DNA from 3 places in the Gracilibacillus phocaeensis genome. Region 3 is predicted to be linked to each of the others. Evidence: riboswitches for the same ligand, from Rfam matches in the RefSeq annotation. Region 3 holds a riboswitch; each other region holds the start of a gene.
What was found. A riboswitch is a leader RNA that binds a small molecule or an ion and turns the genes downstream of it on or off. The one in region 3 is predicted to bind thiamine pyrophosphate.
Positions count from the first base shown of each region.

Region 1: it holds a riboswitch for thiamine pyrophosphate, as region 3 does, so the genes downstream of both, E0E32_RS11065 (thiamine phosphate synthase) here and thiW (energy coupling factor transporter S component ThiW) in region 3, are expected to answer to the same signal.
Region 2: it holds a riboswitch for thiamine pyrophosphate, as region 3 does, so the genes downstream of both, tenA (thiaminase II) here and thiW (energy coupling factor transporter S component ThiW) in region 3, are expected to answer to the same signal.

Region 1 is NZ_LR131144.1:693,409-700,876, reverse strand. Features, by position in the region: gene E0E32_RS11100 (zinc-binding dehydrogenase) at 1-69, opposite strand, end outside; gene E0E32_RS11095 (DUF6884 domain-containing protein) at 80-538, opposite strand; gene E0E32_RS11090 (DUF3995 domain-containing protein) at 625-1,068, opposite strand; gene E0E32_RS22245 (hypothetical protein) at 1,226-1,378, opposite strand; gene E0E32_RS11085 (ThiF family adenylyltransferase) at 1,544-2,569, opposite strand; gene E0E32_RS11080 (thiazole synthase) at 2,569-3,327, opposite strand; gene thiS (sulfur carrier protein ThiS) at 3,332-3,541, opposite strand; gene thiO (glycine oxidase ThiO) at 3,559-4,695, opposite strand; gene E0E32_RS11065 (thiamine phosphate synthase) at 4,692-5,309, opposite strand; TPP riboswitch at 5,417-5,512, opposite strand; gene ilvB (biosynthetic-type acetolactate synthase large subunit) at 6,299-7,468, shown strand, end outside.
Region 2 is NZ_LR131143.1:86,180-93,647, reverse strand. Features, by position in the region: gene E0E32_RS04990 (DUF4179 domain-containing protein) at 1-973, shown strand, start outside; gene E0E32_RS04985 (DUF4870 domain-containing protein) at 1,119-1,493, shown strand; gene E0E32_RS04980 (DUF1360 domain-containing protein) at 1,587-1,934, shown strand; gene ytzI (YtzI protein) at 2,184-2,345, shown strand; gene E0E32_RS04970 (organic hydroperoxide resistance protein) at 2,497-2,919, shown strand; gene E0E32_RS04965 (hypothetical protein) at 3,422-3,730, opposite strand; gene E0E32_RS04960 (CynX/NimT family MFS transporter) at 3,819-5,018, opposite strand; gene lepB (signal peptidase I) at 5,219-5,767, shown strand; TPP riboswitch at 5,817-5,923, shown strand; gene tenA (thiaminase II) at 6,049-6,744, shown strand; gene thiD (bifunctional hydroxymethylpyrimidine kinase/phosphomethylpyrimidine kinase) at 6,737-7,468, shown strand, end outside.
Region 3 is NZ_LR131143.1:532,512-539,979, forward strand. Features, by position in the region: gene E0E32_RS06995 (TRAP transporter large permease) at 1-1,100, opposite strand, end outside; gene E0E32_RS07000 (TRAP transporter small permease) at 1,100-1,585, opposite strand; gene E0E32_RS07005 (TRAP transporter substrate-binding protein) at 1,601-2,629, opposite strand; gene E0E32_RS07010 (bifunctional 4-hydroxy-2-oxoglutarate aldolase/2-dehydro-3-deoxy-phosphogluconate aldolase) at 2,678-3,307, opposite strand; gene hxlB (6-phospho-3-hexuloisomerase) at 3,321-3,878, opposite strand; gene E0E32_RS07020 (LacI family DNA-binding transcriptional regulator) at 3,893-4,894, opposite strand; TPP riboswitch at 5,108-5,223, shown strand; gene thiW (energy coupling factor transporter S component ThiW) at 5,293-5,793, shown strand; gene E0E32_RS07030 (PspC domain-containing protein) at 6,010-6,192, opposite strand; gene E0E32_RS07035 (aldo/keto reductase) at 6,228-7,067, opposite strand; gene helD (RNA polymerase recycling motor HelD) at 7,181-7,468, opposite strand, start outside.

The sequences.
Region 1 (7,468 bases), on a different contig from region 3:
TGGCTGAGGGTCGGCTATCTGTTGCTCCAAGAACTGTTGAGAACCATGTTGAACGGCAAATGATTGCATAATTGACCTCCTATTGTTTGTGAAGTGGTTGACCTTGTTCGATACTATGTTTTAATAATTGTTGCATTTTACCAATTCCTTTTGTACCTAATAAGGGATATTGGATCTCTTGGGTCGTAAATACCTGCTTGATAATCGGCTGATACTTTTTCCCCGTTAGAGCAATAATGTTGGGGAATTGGTCAAGCTGTTTGTCGATGACTTGTTGTTTTAATTGAGCGATCGAAATGACATCAGGATGTTTTTGTCCAAAGGTGACATCATAATTCTCCGGTATGATATCATCTGGCAATAACAAGCCATGTTTGCCTGAAATAACCGCCCACTCGCCTACATATAGTGACGCATATTGGCGACATAAACGGTGAAGCACTCCAATATAGGCATCCGCTGCCTTGACTCCACCGACTGCAGGGTTTTTGTCCCAGATCTTTCGTCGACCACAGGGAAGGATAGCTAATGCTTCCATCTTTTCACGACCTTATTACTATAATTTATCAACTAGTATACCAAAAACTGGTCAGCACTGTAAATAACAAAGACCTTCGTGTAAAACTATGCCTTCTTCACAGAGAAAAAATAGCAAACACCGCCTATCATCCAGTATGGCTCCCAAAACACGAGTCTCCAAAAGGTAGCATAAGCCGTTAAATCCATAGCCAATATATCAAATGCACTCATAGAAATGGTAATAAAATTTAATAACCCATATAAAAAGAGAAGGATCCCTCCCGTTTTGGTAAGGTAATAAAGCATCTTATTCATGAAGGCATTTTGCCAAGAAATAAGCAGCAGTACTAGCAATAACACACCTAATAATTTCACAAAACCAGTTAGCCAGACAAGTAATATAAAGGAGGGATCCGGATCAAGCGATTGCTCATAGATGGCACCACCTAGAGATCTGACACCAAACATTCCACCCATCGCCCAATAAAAACTCATCCCAGCAAACACAACCGTCCAAACCACACCTAAAGTAAGCCACCTTTTGTTCACTCGCAAATAAAAGCTCCTCTCTGCATAGCTTTTTATCATAGTATATATGAAAAAAAGCGCGCATTGCATGAAAAAATGGATATTCCTCATTTACCCAAAAATAAAAGCTTCATCCATTATGAACAAAACTTTTTCCTTTATGAGATATGGTATGTGATTATTTTACAATATCATATTTAACATGAATGACACCTGTTCCCTCGATGACCTTAGTTGATTTTAGCATCATATTTTCTTCTCCAAGATGATCATTGCTCCCTGCTATATAGCCGTCTAGTGACATGGAGATATTTAGCATCACTTTATTCATTTCAAAAGCCCCCTCCTAATTAGTATCATTCTATCACGTAAAAATAGACTATATTTCTTCTCAATTGCTGTATATTGCTACAAGCGAGTTAGGAAAAGGGGTTATGTGTGAGAATGCAGCTTTCTTGCTGCATTCTCGATAACATGGACATTATTAGCAAAAAATTCATCCCAAATAACGATGGTAGATTTTTTTTGCTTCCTGTTGATCCATCGTCCCATGAACTAACGTTCTCCCATCTTGAAAGAGCACTACTCGGTACGAATCTATTTCAAACGAAAGCAGATAAGGATTTTGAAATAGCTTTATCTGTTTATTCTTTTGTAATTCTTTGGCAACTTCACTCAAATCTGTTGATTTACGTTGCGATCGTAGTTGAACAGTGTTTCTTCCACATAGCTTCGTCGTTTTCATACGGGACTCGTAGGCTAGGTTTGGATAGCTTCTGTTCTCGGAACAGGACGGACAGTCTTTTTTTCGTAAGGCTGCTATGTCTATTTCTGTGTGTGCATTTTTCCATAAGTCAAACGAAATAAGTTTTCCAGATAAATCGGCTTCGTTACCGGTTAATAGCTTGAGTGCCTCGGTTACTTGGTGAGACACGACCTTTTGTACCACGGGCTGGATAATTCCAACACTATCACAGGTGGCCCCGTAAGCTGGTATATAAGCTTGCAGGCATTGCAGACATGGCGTTTTATCAGGGAGTACGGTAAAGGTAATGCCATAGCTTGCTACAACAGCTCCGTAAATCCATGGTTTTTGATACTTCTGTGCGATATCATTCAGTATAAGCCTTGTCTCAAAATTATCGGTAGCGTCAATAATTAAATCCGCTTCAGGCACCACTTTTCTTAATATATCGACTTCGGCATCTCCGACAATCGCATGTATTTGGACATGATGATTTACTTCAGCAAGCCTTTGTCTGGCAGCAATTGCCTTTGGTGTTTTTTGCTTCATATCCGTTTCACTAAATAGCTGTTGCCTCTGCAGATTACTTTCTTCCACATAATCTCGATCAATTAATGTCAACTGGCCAATACCTGCTCGTGTCAATGCCTCCGCACTGCTTGATCCCAACGCACCTGCGCCGACAATCAGTACATGGCTTTGACTAAGCTTTGTTTGGCCTGTCTCACCAATTGGTACAAATAAGACTTGGCGTTGATAACGATTCGTCTCCAACATTAGCTCCCTACCTCCGGACTGCTAGCTACCGCATATGCCTTCTTCGTGATTCTTCCTGCTTGATAGCCAAGTCGGCCGGCCTCTACTGCATATTTCATCGCCTTAGCCATTTTCACAGGGTCTTCTGCTCCGGAAACGGCGGTATTCAACAAGATACCATCTGCACCCAACTCCATAGCATACGCTGCATCAGCCGGCGAACCGATACCTGCATCCACGATAACCGGAACGTTCGATTGTTCGATAATATAAGAAAGGTTCAACGGGTTGATAATTCCTTGACCGCTTCCGATCGGGGAAGCTCCGGGCATGATGGCATGCGCTCCCGCCTCCTCCAGCTTTTTGGCTAATACCACATCATCTGAGGTATATGGAAGCACGGTAAATCCTGCTGCCACCAGCTCTTCCGTTGCTTTTAGTGTCTCGATCGGATCTGGCAGCAATGTTTTATCACAACCAATAACCTCCACTTTCACCATATCGCATCGCCCTGAAGCGGCAGCTAAATTAGCGATTCGCACCGCTTCTTTCGCATCCTTTGCCCCTGCCGTATTCGGTAAAAAAGTATAGCGGTTTACATCTATTTTTTCTAAAAAATTGGGCAGGGATGGGTCGTAGATATTCATCCTTCTCACGGAAAAAGTAAGAACTTCTACCTCTGATTGATCTACTGCCTGCTTTTGAATATCAAAATCAGGATATTTGCCAGTCCCTAAGAACAAACGAGAAGCAAACGAATAGTTTCCAATATTAAGCATTTGCTTATCCTCCTCCAACGAAATGAACAATCTCAATCTTGTCTCCATCTTCTAACACCGCTTGTTTATGTCTTTCTTTCTGTAATATCTGTTGATTATGCTCGATAATCAACGGTTTATCTTGCAACCCCAGAAACTCAAGTAAATCTTTGATGTGTTTTACTCCTTCTTTTACTTCCATATAATTTCCATTAACGATTATTTCCACATGCATGCACCTGCCTTTTGTGTTTATTCCAAACTTGTGACATTTGCTGATGGATCTCGTGCTTGACCACCACGAAAAAAATCGTAATAAAGTGGACGAACCGACTTGTTTTCAACTAAGTCTGCTAGATAGATGCCTGTAATCGCTGATAATAGAATGCCATTGCGATAGTGTCCCTTGGCAGCATATAAACCGTTGATTCCAGGAATCTCACCCAGGTAAGGACGTTCATCGGCGGTAGCTGGTCTGATCCCTGCCCAAAAACAATTTATTGTTGCCTCTGCCAGCTGCGGAACCATCTGTTCTGCTCGTGATAATAGCCCTTGAACACTTGCTGCGTGGACATGTTTATCTGCTTTTCCTGGTATAGATGAAGCGCCAACTACCACCTTGTTGCCTTGCTTGGGGACAAGGTAACAGCCGTCCATCCACAGGGTTGTTTGAAATAAGCGCTGCTCTGATTCCAATAGCAGACATTCCCCTTTTACAGGAATAATGGCATATTCATCAGGCAGCAGATCATCGCCAAATGCTCCCGTTGCTACAATGACTTGATCAGCGTAATAGGTTCCTTTTGTGGTTCGTATACCATAAACCTTTTTATTTTCCCTTAGCAGTTCAACTGCTTTTTCCTGTTCATGAAGCATGACACCATGACGATAGGCGGCAAGGGAAAATGCTTTTGTCAGATGATAAGCGGACACCTGACCATCATTCGGCAGGTAAAGAACCGTGTGAAGCTCCTCTGTCAAACTTGGTTCCATCTTTCTCGCTTCTTCTGTCGACAGCAAATAAGCAGGATAACCAGCTTCCTGTTGAAAAGTTGCCAGGCTTTTCAACGTATTGTATTGCTGCTGATCAAAAGCGAACTTCATGATTCCTTTATGAACATACTGAATATCCATCCCTGCTTCTTCCCAAAGCTCAACTGATAAATCTGCAAATAACGCTCTGCTTTCTTGAGCAAATTGAAAAAGAGGACTTGCTTGTGTGAATTCTCCTTGAGCACCTAGCATTCCTGCCGCAGCACTAGAGGCCTCACAACCGATTTGATCCCTTTCAACTATCAGCACCTGATAACCTCTTTTGGACAATTGATAAGCAATCGAACAACCAATCACGCCGCCACCAACAATGATTTGATCAAATGTCTTTTTCACTTTCCACCTTCTTTCCTGTTATTCAACACTTGCAGGTAAGCCTTTATTGTTTGTATCGGATCCGCCGCCTGCCAAATACCTGACATGATAGCTATCCCACTTGCCCCTGACTTGATTATTTCTTTTGTTCGATCAGGTGTAATGCCGCCAATAGCATAGACCGGTACCGATAGTTCTTCGCTTAATTGCCGAAGATTAGCTATTCCTCTTGGTCGTTGATTCGGCTTAGAACTGCTAGGATAAATATGACCATATAACAAGTAATCTGCTCCCTCTTGTTGAGCCTGTTCAGCCTCTGCTAACGAATGGACAGATTTCCCTGTAAGAAGCGTTGGGAAGCAATTTTTAACCAATGAAACAGCTAGACTGTGATAGGCCAACTGGACTCCTGCACATTGTTTCATCACGGCAATGTCAACTCTGTCATTTACGATTAGTTTCGTTAAGGGTAACCCGCTAGTTTTTAATACTTCGATTAGTTCCAGAATATCTTTTGCTGACTTATTCTTTTCTCTTATATGCAAATAATCAATATCCCCATGAATACGCTTTACTATTTGTACATGCCGTTTAGAAAAATCGCCATCACTGATAAGATGCAGTGATTTATCCATCTCCATTACTCCTTTCTTCGTTGAGCCGGAAGAAACGAAAAAAACCACTTATCCAGTTAGGACAAGTGGCTTCGATTATATAAAATTCATTTGTCGAATAATATATCGTCATGCTTCCGCCACTTCCCTACGCTAGTGTTAACCAGATCAGGTTCAAAGGGTCCGAATACTCGTCTCAGCCAAAGGCTCCCCTAGTGTTGATGTTGATTATGAAATTAGAACTACCTCCAAAGCATAACACATCCTGTTTTATTTTTACAGGTGTTTTTCAAAATCGTAGCAGATCCATTAAAAACGATGCTAGATATGGCCAACGTTATTGTTATGGGCATTAGAAATATGCTTTTATACTCTTCCTACCTGTCTATTTTAAGATAGAAAGCGCTTCCGTTTTTAGTGGATTCCGTACTTTCTTATTTTTAACGAAAAAATCCGCAAAAAACAGTTGACCTATCGTCTTTTTAGTTGTATTATTGTCGTCAATCAGATTTTTCTGAAAATTACACATTTAAAAACTTTTTTGTGGACAGAATAAGCGATATCGTATACTATAACAATAAGCGAATATGTTTAAAAACGCGGACGGGAAAAAAGGATCAGGATCATGTATGCTGCAGAGAGCCAAGACAGGTGGAAACTTGGCCATACACCTTATCTGACTACTCATCCCTGAGTGCTATGCTGAACGGTTCTCCCATTAAGTATAGCCAGGTATTACACAGTACCTGTTATCCAATCAAAGCTATTTGATTTTGTAAATAGCTTTATGAGGCAATGTTTGTGAGAATATTGCAAATCAGGGTGGTACCGTGAAAAGAAAGGCCTTTTCACCCTTGATCTCTGCTACACTAGTGGCGGAAATCAAGGGTGAGATGGCCTTTTTTAGTGTAAGGAAAAGACAATAGCCATACTTTTCTTTGTACCATAAACATCTTCTAATACCAATAAATCAAGGTGATTGTTGATAATTATTAATAGGAGGGATTAACGTGGAAAACACACAAAAGCAAGCAAATGAAGCTGTAGAACCAAAAGAACCCAGGATTGGTGCTGATTTGCTAGTCGATGCCTTGATTAACGAAGACGTTGACACGCTATTTGGTTATCCCGGCGGTGCAGCATTACCAATCTTTGACGCATTATATAGAGCACAAGATGCCTTTGATCAAATCTTAGCTCGACATGAGCAAGGATCCATTCATGCAGCCGAGGGCTATGCCAGGGTATCAGGTAAGCCAGGAATTGTGGTAGCCACCTCTGGACCTGGTGCAACGAATTTAGTAACAGGAATTGCCGACGCAATGATTGACTCATTGCCATTAATTGTGATTACTGGCCAAGTTGCCAAAGGTGTGATTGGCAGTGACGCCTTCCAAGAGGTTGATGTCATGGGGGTTACTACACCAATTACTAAACACAATTATCAAGTAAATGATGTGAAAGATATCCCTCGTGTTGTTAAAGAGGCCTTTCATATCGCAACTACTGGTCGTCCTGGTCCTGTATTGATCGATATCCCGAAAGACGTCTCAGCCGAAATTATCAGTGATGATTTTCAAGCTAAAGTAGAGATTGATTTACCTGGATATCAGCCAACATTCAAGCCAAATCCGTTACAAACCAAAAAATTAGCGGAGGCGATCGGAAAAGCAGAGAAACCAGTATTATTAACTGGTGCTGGTATCTTAATGGCGCAAGCCTCCAAAGAGGTACAGGAATTTGCAGAAAAGTACTCACTTCCGGTTACCTCTACCTTATTGGGCTTAGGAGCATTTCCTGGCGATCATCCGCTATTTATGGGAATGGCCGGTATGCATGGCACATACGCTGCCAATACGGCCTTGTATGAATGTGATCTACTTATTAACATTGGTGCCAGGTTCGATGACCGCTTAACTGGTAAATTATCATCGTTTGCACCGAAAGCTACCGTGGCTCATGTCGACATTGACCCTGCTGAGATTGGCAAAAATGTTCCAACAGCCATACCTATCGTTGGTGACGCCAAAGAGGCATTGAAACGATTGTTGTCTCATGATATTAGCCAACCGAATCACGATGAATGGCTCGTTCGTATCCATGAAAACAAAGAAAATTACCCATTATGGTTTAACACACCGGATAAGGAAATGATCGGCCAATGGGTGATCAAACAAGTA
Region 2 (7,468 bases), 450 kb from region 3:
AGGGGGAAGTGAAGCAGAAACAGATTACAGCTACCATATTTTTGATGAGTCAGACCAGAGTGAGTGGTCTGCCACTTTGACGCCTTTGCAGGAAACAACAGATGGCTATACGGGGGCAATTGAGTGGATGCCACCTGCCGAAAGCTCAGCGTGGTCGAGCATACCCTTAACCTTTACCGATATAACGGGAGTTAAGGGGGAGTGGCATTTTGATGTGCCGCTGACTTATTATCCGTCAGAAGAGCTGACGATTGACTCATCCTATGAACTGGCTGAAGGCTATCGCTTAGACATGGAGATGATTGCCAATGGTAAGGTAACATCTACCTTTTATTATACGAGTATGGTCCCAAATGAAATGGATGAGGTGCGATTGACGGTCTTTGATGACAAAGGGGAACGATTCATGAAAGCCCTCGTCGAACCGCTAGCGACTGAGGTAGAAGGGGAGTCGATCAGGCAGGAAACACGAGAATTATTCCGCAGTGCGATTAGCGAAGAGGCCGCTTATTTAGAGATTCATCCTGTTATTGTGCAAGATGAAGTAGACACTGTTGTTTCTCTGGATCAAGCGTTGCCATTTACTGCAGAAAGCAACCGGTTTGATTATGGGATAATGATAAAGGATATTCAACAAAAAGAAAATACGTTAACGATGGATTATGAATTGGAGCAGGCAACGAATGTGAAAAGAGACTTCACCGATAATTTTGCACGATTTATTCAATTAATTCATCAAGATCATATGGTAACCGGAGAGAATGGTGAGATAGATAAACAGGAAACATTGGGCCATACGATTCTAAGTGAAGAGACGCGCTTAATAGAGAAGAACACACTGCATTATCGATCGACTTTCACTTTGCCAGATGAGGCCTATCAAGATTATCTAATAACCATTCCATTTGGTACATTGCAGTCAAATGCGGAACAGCAACATCTAGACCCAATTCGTATCGAGCTTCCTGAATAACAGATAAGAGCTATAAGATGATTCTTATGGCTCTTATTTGATCGATAATTAAGAAAATAATTGCGTTTTTACATCAGAATCAGTACACTACTAATGACAAGATATTTAATAAGAAATTAATAAAAATAAAAGGAGAGTGAAAGAAATGACTAATGGACAGTTACCAGAAGAAAAAAATAATGAAACAGGCAAAACATCGGGAGGCTTAGACCAGAACGTAGCAGGTTTGTTAACTTATTTAGCAGGTGCGATTACGGGAATCATTTTTTTAATTATTGAAAAAGAAAATCGCTTCGTTCGTTTTCATGCGATGCAGTCGATATTTGTTACTGTCGGTCTCTTTATTGTGTCGTTTGTACTTGGACTTATTCCGATACTTGGTTGGTTATTATTATTATTTATCGGACCGTTAACCCTTGTCTTGTGGATCGTATTGATGGTACAGGCGTATCAGGGGAAATATTTCAAACTGCCGTGGATTGGTGATATGGCAGAGAAACAAGTGGATAATATGAAATAAAAAAACACACCCTTTCGTGTGTTTTTTTCATTCATGAATCAACCACTGCTCACATAATATAGGATAAAGAAGAAAAGTAAAGAGGGTGCAGCAGTGATTACATGGTTATCCTTATTGATTTTATCCTTAGCAGCGTTTCGATTAACACGCTTGATTGTATATGATAAGATTACTGGATTTATTCGGGCGCCATTCTTTGAGGTGGAGGAAAAATGGCTCGACGATGGAACGGTAGAAGAGACAGTAACCTTTAAAGGGAGAGGGTTAAAGCGTTGGATTGGCGAGTTACTACGCTGTCATTGGTGTACAGGGATTTGGACAAGTTCTTTTTTATGTCTTGGTTTTTACGCCGCGCCCTCTATTTTTACCCCGATCATGCTTATTCTCGCGGTAGCAGGGGCCGCTGCTATCGTGGAGGTAGTTATATCCTATTTTATTTAACGTCCGTATCGTTTTTTCGATTTATCTTTTTTTATGTTGGAACTACCGCATCCACATGATTTCTTTGGTCTTGCCTTTTTGCGCTTGGTTACAGATGTTTGATTCATACCTTCCACTCCTTTATCTTAAATGAGAAGCCTTCACAGCTTATCTTATGAACGGGATAACGAAGAAGTGCGGGCAGTATCTAAGAGTGGGTAAATATGATATAATGGAACCCACTTATTTGGAATAAAGGAAGGTATACGCATGTGGGTAGTTATCTTAGTATCTGCAGCTTTTGTTATTCTGGTGCTGGTCTTATCCCTCTTAACCTTGAATAAAGGCTATGGATATAAGCATACAGTGGACCCCTTACCAGAAGAAGAAAAGCAGAAGGATGAGGAAAAAGAAAGTGACCGAGAAGAATAAAGGTCACTTTCTTTGTTTTTTCGATTCGAATAAGTTTGTCCACTCTTTTGATTTTCTATGTTTAAATTTGTAGAAGAAAAGGAATAGTACGGATAGGGTAAATAGTATAGAACAAATATGATGTTCAAATTAATAAAAAGGAGTGGATAGAGTGAGTAAAGTATTTTTTACTTCAAAAGCAACAGCAAAAGGCGGTCGTGACGGTTTCGCTAAATCGGATGATGGTATCATTGATGTGAATCTAGTCAACCCTGCTGGTGGTGAAAGTAAGGAGAAAGGCTCTAATCCAGAACAACTATTTGCGGCAGGTTATTCGGCATGTTATGATGGTGCCTTGAATCTGATGGCCTCCAATGCCAAGAAAGACATCGATTCTACGACATCCGCAGAAGTGAGCCTGATGCAAGATGAAGCAGACGATGGTTTTAAGATAGGGGTTGTCTTGAACGTGGAGATTAAAGGTGTTTCCCAAGCAGAAGCAGAAGATCTCGCTAACCAAGCGCATGAATTCTGCCCTTACTCAAAGGCAACTAGAGGAAATATCGATGTAGAATTAAACGTAACAACCGGTTAAGGATATAAATAACAAAAGGCGTGGGCATTTGCTCACGCCTTTTCACTGAGTATTCATAAGGAAAATCGGGCAAACGCTGCCCGGTCCTTTATCGATCACTCAAAGTAGTCATGGCTTGCTGATTTGCAGAATGTTAGTGCCCTGAGTTCTTCATCCTCACAGTCCAATTGATTGTAGCACTATTTCCCAGCGAAGAAAATAGGTGTAGACTCCATAGAGGTTCGCAGGCTAAGATTGTAACCTCTTGGGACTGCGGTTACTAACCCGGACGTTTTTTTATTGCCCTTTTATAAAAAACTAGCATTCACTCAAAATCTGAGCGAATGCTAGTTTTTTCCATAAACCATTAAAAGGCTTAACGATGTTTAAAATAATCACTGAATGCATGGAAAATTTCAATCCCTTGATACAACCATACACTCAAAGCAGCAGTGGAAAACAATCCAATCATAAAAATCCGAAACCACATCATGAGTTATTCCTCCTTCTTTTTTTGGCATGCTTATGAGGAATGTCTGCATGTGATCAGATAATTAGATTGATAAAAGACTGCCAGCAAATGACCATTGCCTAGTAGTAAAGAAGGAACGATACATACCAACAATATCAAGAATAATGTGTCATAGCTAACTGCTGTATTCGATAATAAGCTGGCATCCATGGCAGGATCACTATCATCTATTTGTTGATAATAGTAATCTGTGCTATCGGTTAGCTCTGCAGAAACCAAAGCCGTTCCTTCATGATGATCAGCTGTCAAATAGGGAGAAATAATAAACAATAAGCCAATGGCAATCATCCAATGTTTCATCCGTTTATCTCTCTCCTTCATATATTCCTAATTATGTCTATGATTATACGCCCTTTTTTGTGCAGGATAAAGTGGTTTGCTTGCAAGCTCACTCTTCCAAGACGTTTTTATTCCTGCTCGCTCCCAAACCAAAGCTTATCATGACGAGGGTCAGGATTGTAATCGTCACAATCGATGGCTTCCAGGAATGGGTGATATCAAACAGAAAACCGATGGCAATGGGACCAACGGCCGCTAATAAATATCCGAAGGACTGGGCCATGCCTGATAACTCGGCAGCCTGTTTAGCCGTTGTGGTCCGGAGTCCAAGCAGAGCCAGCGCTAAGCTGATGCTGGAGCCAAGCATAAGTCCAATTAAGGTAACTGCAATCGAGGTGCCAATCATACCTGGGTCAAAATAGAGAAGCGCATATCCAATTGCGCCGCAAAGGCCAAAGATGACGACCAATGGCTGTTGGTTAGGAATCCTACCTGCAATCACCGGTGTAAAAAACGTTGCCGGTAAACCAATAAACTGCATATAAGCGACATACCAACCTGCAGTAGAGGCACTATAGCCATGGGAAATGAGGATTTCCGCCAGCCAAGAAATGGTGACGTAAAATACAAATGATTGTAACCCCATAAATACGGTAACCTGCCAAGCGATTGGTGAACGCATCAATTTTCCGCGCTTTGGTTCCATTAATTGCTGTTCCTGTGTTTTGGAACGGAGCTTGATGACGATAGACCAGACAATGATCCCTGCGACAGTGAGTATACTCCAGCTAGTTAATGACCACTGCCATCCTAAGTCTAAGGACACCGTCAATGGTACACTTACACCAGATGCTGTAGCTGCAAACATGGACATCGAGGTCGTATATACGCCAGTCATCAATCCAACTTTTGCTGGGAAACTACTCTTAATTAGACTAGGTAACAGCACATTAATAATCGCAATACCTACCCCGATCAAGGCTGTTCCAATAAATAACAGCGCAATAAGGGAAGTCGATCGTATCCAAATCCCAACAAGTAATATTAGCAAACCATATAATAAGGCCTTTTCATTACTTGCTTTATTTGCAATTCTAGGTGCCAACGGGGACATAAAGGCAAAGGCTAACAAAGGCAGACTGGTCAGAAAACCAGCTAACCCGTTGCTGATGGCAAGATCTTCTCGGATAATCCCGATAATAGGCCCTACCCCAGTAATGGCTGGACGAAGGTTAAATGCTAATAAAATAATACCAGCAACCATCAAAATAGATAGGTAGCGTTTATTGGTTTGTGAAGAGGTTTCCATTTTTTTCACCTGATTTTCTTTGTATTTATTTCTGTCAGAGCCAATCATCTCGATTTCCAACAAGTTAGATCATGATATTTACCTAGGACATACAGAATATGTTAAACTATTTGGTAGTATTTTAGATGGATTTGCATTACAATAGAATAACATATAATAATGGTTAGAGGAAGTCTCAATCGGAAGAAAGAAGGTCAATTATGGAGAGCAAAGTATGGCAGGAGATCTTTTCATGGATACGAGCGATTTTGGTAGCACTATTGATTGTGCTGGTCTGTCGCTACTTCTTGATCACTCCGTCGATCGTCAAGGGAGAGTCGATGATGCCCAACTTGGAAGACGGGGATCGTATTATTTTAAGCAAAGTAAGCACGATTAATCGTTTTGATGAGGTAGCTTTTAAGGCTCCTGATTCAAAGGATAATTATGTGAAGCGAGTGATCGGTTTTGAAGGGGATACGATTTCCATGGAAAATGATCAACTCTATATTAATGGTGAACTACACGAAGAGCCTTATTTAGCAGAAACAAAAGCAGATTTACCAGATGAGGTACACTTAACCGGTAATTTCACTCTAGAAGACTTGACCGGGGAAAAAACAGTTCCTGAGGGAAAGGTGTTCGTGTTGGGAGATAATCGCCGTGTAAGTAAGGATAGTCGTGAATTTGGCTTCATTGATGAAGATGCCATTATTGGCGATGTTAAAATGAGGATTTGGCCGATTGAATCATTTGGTATTATTCCTTAACTTGACATCAAGTCTTATCCATGATTAAGTAAAAGTAACTTCATAATTGATATTCCGCTAGGGGTGCTGTGACAACAGCTGAGATAAGAATGTTTTCTTGATCCCTTAGAACCTGAACTGGTTAATACCAGCGTAGGGAAGTGGAGCAGGATGGTATATGGGATAAATATACCTTGTATTTGATGAATCAATGATACGAAAACCGCTCCGCTTTTATTAGTGGGGCGGTTTTTTTGCATGTCAATATGAGGTTATCATTTAAAAAACAGGAGGGAAACGAGATGACATTTAGTGAAGAATTACGAGCAGCAGCAGACGATATTTATCAAGGGATTTTCCAACATCCTTTTGTAGTGGGTATTGGAAAAGGGGATTTGCATAAGGAAGCGATTATCCACTATGTCAAGGCGGATTATGAATATCTTAATGCCTTTATCAATATCTATGGGATCGCGATCGCTAAGGGTGATACAAGAAAGGAAATGGCCTATTTCCATGAGAAGATCAGCTTTATCCTTCATAGTGAGATTCATCCGCATCACAACCTTTGTCAGGTGGCGGGAGTTCATTATGATGACTTACAAGGATACCCTTTACCACCATCTGCTCATCATTATGTTACGCATATGAAAAGTGTGGCGCAGCAAGGAAGTATGGGAGAACTAATCGCCGCATTGCTTCCTTGTCCATGGACTTATTTGGAGATCGGGCAGCATTTAAATGAGGTGTATCAGCCAACAGAAGATCACCCATTCTATGACTGGATTCAATTTTATGCCAATCCGGAAACAGGTTCCATTACCACCGAACTATGTCAACGTTTAGATGAGTGGGCGGAAGGGGTAAGGGAACAGGAGAAGGAAAAAGCGAAACAAGCCTTTATTAAAAGTTGTCAGTTAGAATATCTGTTTTGGGAAATGGCCTATCAAGTAGAGGAGTGGCCGTTTGCTTTAGAAGGGAGACCAACGAATGAGTAAAGTAGCTTCTGCATTAACCATAGCGGGTACCGATCCAACCGGGGGTGCTGGTATCCAGGCGGATCTAAAGAGCTTTCAAGAACGGGAAGTATATGGCATGAGTGTGATTACTTCTGTAGTAGCCCAAAATACGCTAGGTGTTCAAGAAGTACGGCATTTAGATGTGGATTTTATTGAAAAGCAGCTAGACATGGTATTAAACGATATTTCACCGCAAGCGATAAAAACAGGTATGATTGCAACGGTAGCGATGATGGAGCGAATTGCTCAAAAGATAGAGACTGCTGATAAGCCTTATGTTATAGATCCTGTCATGGTAGCCACCAGTGGAGATTCTTTAATGGATGAGGCTTCCAAACAAGTGATTCGTGACCAGCTTGTACCACTCGCGTCTGTTGTCACGCCGAATATTCCGGAGGCAGAGACGTTGGTAGATTTCAAAATAACGAATAGTCAAATGGCAGAAAAGGCAGCTAAGTTGATCGTGAAAGAGCTGGGTGCAGCAGCGACTGTTATTAAGGGCGGTCACTTAGCCGATGAACCAACGGATATCCTTTATGATGGCGTGTCTTTCGAGTATCTCAAGGCCAAGCGAGTGAATACGAAGCACACACATGGAACAGGATGCACGTTTTCGGCAGTAATTACGGCCGAATTGGCAAAAGGAAAATCGATTAAAGAAGCAGTACAGCTAGCCAAAGCATTTATTACGGATGCTATTCAA
Region 3 (7,468 bases):
CCTACTGCTAAGGTCATGACTACCATTATCCCTAAATGTACGGGATCTATTCCAAATTCTAAAGCCGTCGGTAAAATAATTGGTACAAATAAAATCATCGCTGGAATCGCGTCCATGAACGTACCAATGAAAAGGAAAAAGGCAATAATAATCAAAATAAACAACCATTTTGCCCCAATATTATTTTCAAAAAAAGTCTGAGCAATAGAACCTAGCTGATAATAACTCATTAATTCACCTAACGCACTGGCAGCAGCTAAAGCAAACAAGGATAAAGAACTCAATGCCAAGGTATCAAATAATATTTTTGGAAAATCCTTTAGCTGTAAGGTTTTATAGTAAAACATGCAAATCAGCGTGGTATAAATACAAGCCACCGCTGCTGCCTCCGTTGCGGTAAAGAGCCCGCTGATAATGCCACCAATAATAATAATTGGTGTAAGCAATGCCGGAAATGCTTCACGAAACAGCTTAAATATCGCGCTTGCTTCTACCCGTTGATCCTTCGGGTACTTTCGTTTAACGGCGACTACATAAATCAAGATCATCATCGCCAAACCGACTAAAAGCCCTGGAACGATTCCACCTAGAAACAAAGCCCCGATCGATACGTTGGATAGTCCTGCAAAGATAATCATCGGGATACTTGGTGGAATGACCACACCAACGGTAGAAGAGGCAGCGGTTACACCAACAGCCGTCTCTTTATCATAGCCTTTACGCAACATGCTTGGTATCAGGATTTTTCCAACTCCGGCTGTATCTGCTTGTGAAGCGCCAGATACACCTGCGAACATCATCGATACAAGCACATTCGCATGCGCTAGCCCGCCACGAATCGAACCAACAATCGCTAAGGCAAATTCGATCATCTTTTCTGATATTTTACCTGAATTCATTAAATTCGCTGCCAAAATAAATAAAGGCACGGCCAATAGCACAAATGAGTCTAACCCATTCACCATTTTCATTGGCACCGTGGCTTCTGGTGTATACGGCATACCAGCTATTCCGATCAAGGCCACAATCCCAATTACAAAAGCTATCGGTACCCCAACGAACATCAATACAAGGAACAAACCAAGCAGTAAAAATCCCATTATTCATGCACCTCCTGCCCTCGTAGGGATTGGATATGACTAGCCATATGCACTAGCGTATAGATCAGCATCGTGCCTGCCATAATGGGAATGGCTATCCATACATAGCCCATCTTCATTTCCGGAATGGAAGACCAGGTATAACTCCAAAATTCTTGTACCACTTGAATCCCCAGTACAAAAATACATAGGTTGAACAAGACTAACACCGTATCGTTAAACAATTGAAGGTATATCTTTTTCTTCCCTTGTAGTTTTTGCACCAAAAAATCGAAGTTAAAATGTTCCCGACGATTCACCATCACTGCCGCACCCATAAACACCGCCCATATAAACGAATAATTCGCTGCTTCTTCGGTCCAAATCACCGATACTCCTAAATATCTGGTGATAATTTGCAGAACAATCACTCCGAAAAAGATAAAGAGAAAGGCTATGCCTATGGAAATCTGTATTTTTTCTAAGGTGCCTACCCACTTTCTCATCCAATTACCTCCTTGTTATTCCTCTAATGAACGGATTTTCTGCAATAATTCTTCTACTTCAATCTCTTTGGCAAATGCCTCAATGATTGGGGTCGCAATCTCGATAAACGGTTCACGATCAATCTCGTTTACTTCAGCCCCTTCCTCTATCGCCTTCTCTTTATATTCTTCATCCTGCTGCAAGGTCACTTCCCGTTCGGTTTCCACAGAGGCCTCGGCCGCTTGCAGAATAATCTCCTGCTGCTTGGACGTATAGTTATCAAACTTCTCTCCATTGATCAGTAAAAATCGTGTCGTAAAATCATGCGCCGTTTCCGTGATATATTTCCCGTTAGGCGTTGTATGGTGAGATTGCTGGACAAAAAATGGATAAGCATTCTCCGATGAATCGACTACATCCTGTTGTAACCCTTGGTATAGTTCGCCCCAAGCAATACCAGATGGTACTACACCAAGCTCCTTCCAGAAATCAGAGATAACCCCTGATGTTTGGGTACGTAATGATAACCCTTTCAAATCTTCTATTGATTCAATCGGTTTTTTGCCATAGTAATGCCGTACACCAGCTGACCAGTAGCCTAAGAGCTTAAACGAATTATTCGATTTATCATTAATGACTTGTGCCATCTCTTTGCCTACTTCACCATCTACAGCTGCTAACCAATGATCATACGTATTGAACAAATATGGTGCAGAAAACAAGTCCACTTCCCGTATTCCTGTTTGCGTCATCAGACCAGGTGAGGCCACGACAACATCTGCTGCCCCTAATTGTAGCTTCTCAATTAACTCTGACTCCTCTGTCCCAATTGTACCAGCATGCACTTCTACTTCCATTTGTCCGCCTGATTTTTCTTCGACTATTTCTTTAAATTTTAACAACCCTGCCTGATAAGGATTATCTGGTGATGTCTGATTATGCGCGGCAATAATTTTTATCTTTCCTTCTTCGTTAACCTCTACTTCATCCGTATTGCATCCCGTAAAAAGTAGGGTAATAATCCCTGCCAATAGGGAAAGGAACACCATTTTATTTTTTGACATGCGGCTACCTCCCTTATGCATGTTGATCCTTATTTGAGGCTTATCGACTTATGAATTCGCTCGTCGAATATAGTTTTCCGCTCGTTTCGTCAGCTCCTGATAGTCGGCTTCTGATTTCAACTGGACAGCATTTACTAAGTTGCTTCCTATCCCCACAGCGGTACTTCCTGCTTGTAAATAGTCATTCATATTGTTGAGTGTGATTCCGCCGGTAACCATTGCCGATACGTGCGGCAGAGGCCCACGGATATTTTTGATATAGGACGGGCCTACAGAATCAGCTGGAAATATCTTCACCATACGTGCCCCATGTTCATAGGCAACAGAAATTTCTGTAGGTGTCAGCACCCCTGGAATATGTTCGATTCCATAACGCTGACATAATCGTAGTGTATCGACATTCCACGTCGGGGAGACAACAAAAGCCGCCCCTGCCATGATGACAGATCTGGCTGTTTCCGGGTCTAGTACGGTTCCTGCCCCAACTTTCATGGCTGGATCTGCTTCTCGTACTGCCTTTTCAATAATTTGGTTTACTTGCGGGGTTTCTGCCGTAATTTCCACATGATGTACGCCACCTTCTGCCAACGCTTCCAAAATAGGTACTATATTTTCTTTCGTTGCCTTTCTAATGACGGCAACCACCTTCTCTTGCTTAATTCCTTCGATAATAGACATAATTTTCTCTCCTCTACTCTAAATTGGTGTGCTGCTGACGTAAGCTTGCCTCATCACGAGCAGCTGGATAGGTTTCTAATAAATAGACGATAATCGCATCTAATAACAGATGAGCGGACTGATCGAATGAACTGCCTAATGGTTGAATAGTTTCAGGTTCTGACGCCAAGCGTTTCTTCGTTGCCGCTGGGATCTGTACCGTTACATCGCTTCGTTGTCCAATCGTTGAATCTGGATTGGTGGTGACCAAGGCTACTTTGGCGTCAATCTCTTTTGCTTTTTGTGCATATTGGAGTAAACTAGCGGTACCACCCGAACCGGAAATAACCAACAACAAGTCTTGGGAACCTAAGCTCGGCGTAATCGTTTCTCCTACAATAAATACCGGATATTCACTATGCATTAAACGCATGCCGAACATTTTTCCCACTAACCCTGATCGACCTGTTCCGGCAATAAAGATTCGTTTGGCAGACTGGATGGCCTCTGCTAATTGGATCATCTCTGTTTCCTTGACATGATCAAGCACCTCTCGCACTTCGTTTACAATGGTAGTTGATATATTTTTCATGGTAACACCCTTTCTCAACAGGATTCTCGTTTATTTAAGGTTGGTGGAAAACGATAAACTTGCAGCTTTTCCTCCTTTTGATCAACCATACATTCAAACAGTATTTCTGCCGCTTTCTTCCCCATGTCAAAGGCAGGCTGAGAAATCGTGGTTAACGGTGGGTTATAGAAATTGGCAAAGGACACGTCGTCAATACTTATCACCGCTACCTCCTCTGGTATCCTTAATCCTTGCTGTTTAATGAACGTTAATACCTCATGTAGCACACGGTCATTAATCGCAAACAAAACATCTGGCGGTTGTTCATTTTGAAACAGTTCAGCTAACTTGTTGGTTAAATCCACCATTTTTCCACTTACCTTGTAAGAAGGTAATAGCTCCAATCCATGTTCCTGTAAGCTCCGCTGGAAAGACTCTACCCTCTCTATTCGAGGAGTAATTGCGGCTGTAAGTGGTGAACTGACAACTGCTGGCCGTTGAAAGCCCTGCTGAACGATTTCAGCGACAGCCAACTGGGCAGCTGTTCGATTGTCCAATAAAATCGATGGAATATCCAGAGATGGAATAATTCGATCCATTAAAACAACGGGATAATCTTCTTCCAGCAGTTTTTGATAAAGCTCCACGTTATCGCCAGTTGGGAAGGCAATCACACCGTCCACTTGCTTTGCCCGCAGCATCTCGATATATTTCTTCTCTTTCTCTGGCTGATCGTCGGCATTACAGACAATCACATGAAAACCTTTCTCCTGACAGAAATCTTCAATCGCCCGAATCACCTGAGTAGAAAATACATGGAGGATATTAGCCACAATCACCCCAATTGTCGTAGAAGATTTTTGTTTCAAACTACGTGCGACCATATTCGGTTTATAGTTTAATTGCTGGATCGCTTTTTCTATTTTTTGTTTAGTATCCGCTCCCATATAATCAAAACGGTGATTAAGATATTGGGAGACAGTACTTTTTGATACCCCGGCTAATTTAGCTACATCTGCAATGGTTATCCTTTTCATACGCATACCCCTCTAACTAGCTTTTAACTACTAAATCGGTTTAGTAAATCGATTTAGTGAAAGTATAAATCATTAGAAAGCGTTTTACAACCCTTTTATATAAATTTATTTTTGCGATAATGAAAAGGAATGTTGCTATATACATGGACAATAACTTTGTGAAAAATTGACTTTTGCGCTATCTTTGGTACAATGACATACAATTACATATGCATGCACTACTAGGGGTGCCTATCAGTATAGGCTGAGAGAAAGGCGCGATCAAGCCTTTTAACTCTATGAACCTGATCTGGTTGATAACCAGCGGAGGGAAGTAGGTTATTTAGCCAGGTTCTTTTTATCATAAGAATCTGGCTTTTTTCCTTCCTTGCGTGCAAAAAAACAAAGGAGGAAAAGAAATGAATCGAACACATTTACTCACGATAATGGCGGTGCTCATTGCAATTGGCACACTGGGGTCGCAATTTCTCTGGTTCCCAACAGGGGTGGCAAAAGCCTATCCAGTACAGCATGCCGTTAATGTCATTGCAGCCGTCATGCTTGGTCCTATACCAGCTGTTGTCATTGCCTTTACGATTGGATTATTACGAAATCTATTAGGTATTGGTACATTATTGGCATTTCCAGGAGGAATGGTTGGCGCCTTATTAGCGGGCTATCTTTATCGATGGGGACATAAGAAGTGGCTTGCTGGAGGGGGTGAAATGTTCGGAACAGGCATTATTGGCTCGCTATTATGCGTCCCTTTTGCCAAGCTTGTGATGGGAACTTCAGTGGGAGTACTGGCCTTTCTGCCCGGCTTTCTTGTCAGCAGTATTACCGGGGCATTGATTGGTCTGTTACTACTGTCACGTGTGAAGCACACCTCACTTGTCAATCAAACACTTCCATCTAAATAAGAAAAACTGACAAATTCCACCTGCTCCCTTATTACTAACCGAAACTAGATACGAACTACTGATAAGATGGATGATGTTAAACATCCATCTTATCAGCACCCCGATTCATTCAAGGTCGAGATCTATCCTAATCCTTTTATACCAAAGATTTTTTTCTTTACTTTTCAAGAAAAAAATTGATGACTGCTAAGATACAAGCAGTCATCAACCTTATGATCACAAGGTAGGAGCATCGTCCAAAACATAGGCCAATACGACATAAACCCAGAAAGACCCTCCTAAAGTAAGAAGGAAAATAATGCGAACGGGTAAAGGAGTGATGCCGAAAAAATCGGCAATCCCTCCACAAACGCCAAGTAGGACACGGTCATTCACCGATTTATTTAATTTCCTGTTCATCACGAAATCCCTCCTGAAGAGTCTTGCCTCCCTATTTATCGATTGTTCATTTCATCTGGGTCCGCCCCAACCCGATCGTCTTTATTCATGTCGGCAATCAATTTCATTTCAGCATTGGTTAACTCAAAATCAAATACATCCGCATTATCATGAATACGCTGTTGTTTCACCGACTTCGGAATCGTAATTACTTCTTGCTGTAAGTCCCAACGTAAAATAATTTGTGCCGTGGATTTCCCATGTCGTTCTGCAATCTCCATCAATGTTTCATCCGTTAATAGTTCCCCTTGTTTTAACGGAGACCACGCCTCTAACTGAATGTTATGCTTCTTACAATAGTCATACAGGCTTTTTTGCTGTAAATGTGGATGATACTCCACTTGATTAACCATTGGTGTAATTTCTGCTTTTTCCAACAGTCTATCAAGATGGTGTTCCTTAAAATTACTTACACCGATCGCTCTTATTTTCCCATCATTATATAGTTCCTCCATCGCCTGCCATGATTCTCTATACTTGTCTTGTTCTGGTACTGGCCAGTGAATAAGGTATAAGTCCAGATAATCTAATCCTAATCGATCTAAACTCGCTTGATAAGCTTGGAATGTTTCCTCATAGCCTTGATCTCCATTCCACAGCTTTGAGGTAATAAACAACTCTTCTCTTGGGATACCCGAATCTTTGATTGCCTTACCTACCCCTTCTTCATTTCTATAAATAGCCGCCGTATCAATACTTTTATAGCCATGCTCCAGCGCCCATTTCACAGAATTGTAAACCTCTTCGCCATCTTGCACTTTAAACACGCCTAAACCAAACCATGGCATGTTCACACCATTATGCAAAGTAGTTGTCGATTGTAAATTCAAAGCCAAAACGCCTTCCTCCTTTTTTATCATCTCTTATGTACCACCTGGGGAAAACACCTCACAGGTGGAATACTACTACCACACCATTCCCTTTTTCCTATTTGATCAAACATTGATGATTAACGATCCGCCTTTGCGCCAATTTGATGAATTTTATAGTGACTGTACAATCTGTGCGATACATCCTTGAGGAATTTGGTTGGCTCCTTGATAGTAAACAAAGCTAACTGGTGCATTGCCCTTGTACAAGCCGTATAAAATAGATGACGTTCTAATTCATCTTGATAATTGTCATTTGAGGCGTCCGCTATAATGACGGCATCAAATTCGATTCCTTTCGCTAAATAGGTTGGAATAATCACAATACCCTTTTCAAAAGTATGTGCCGTTTGTGTCATCAAATGCAC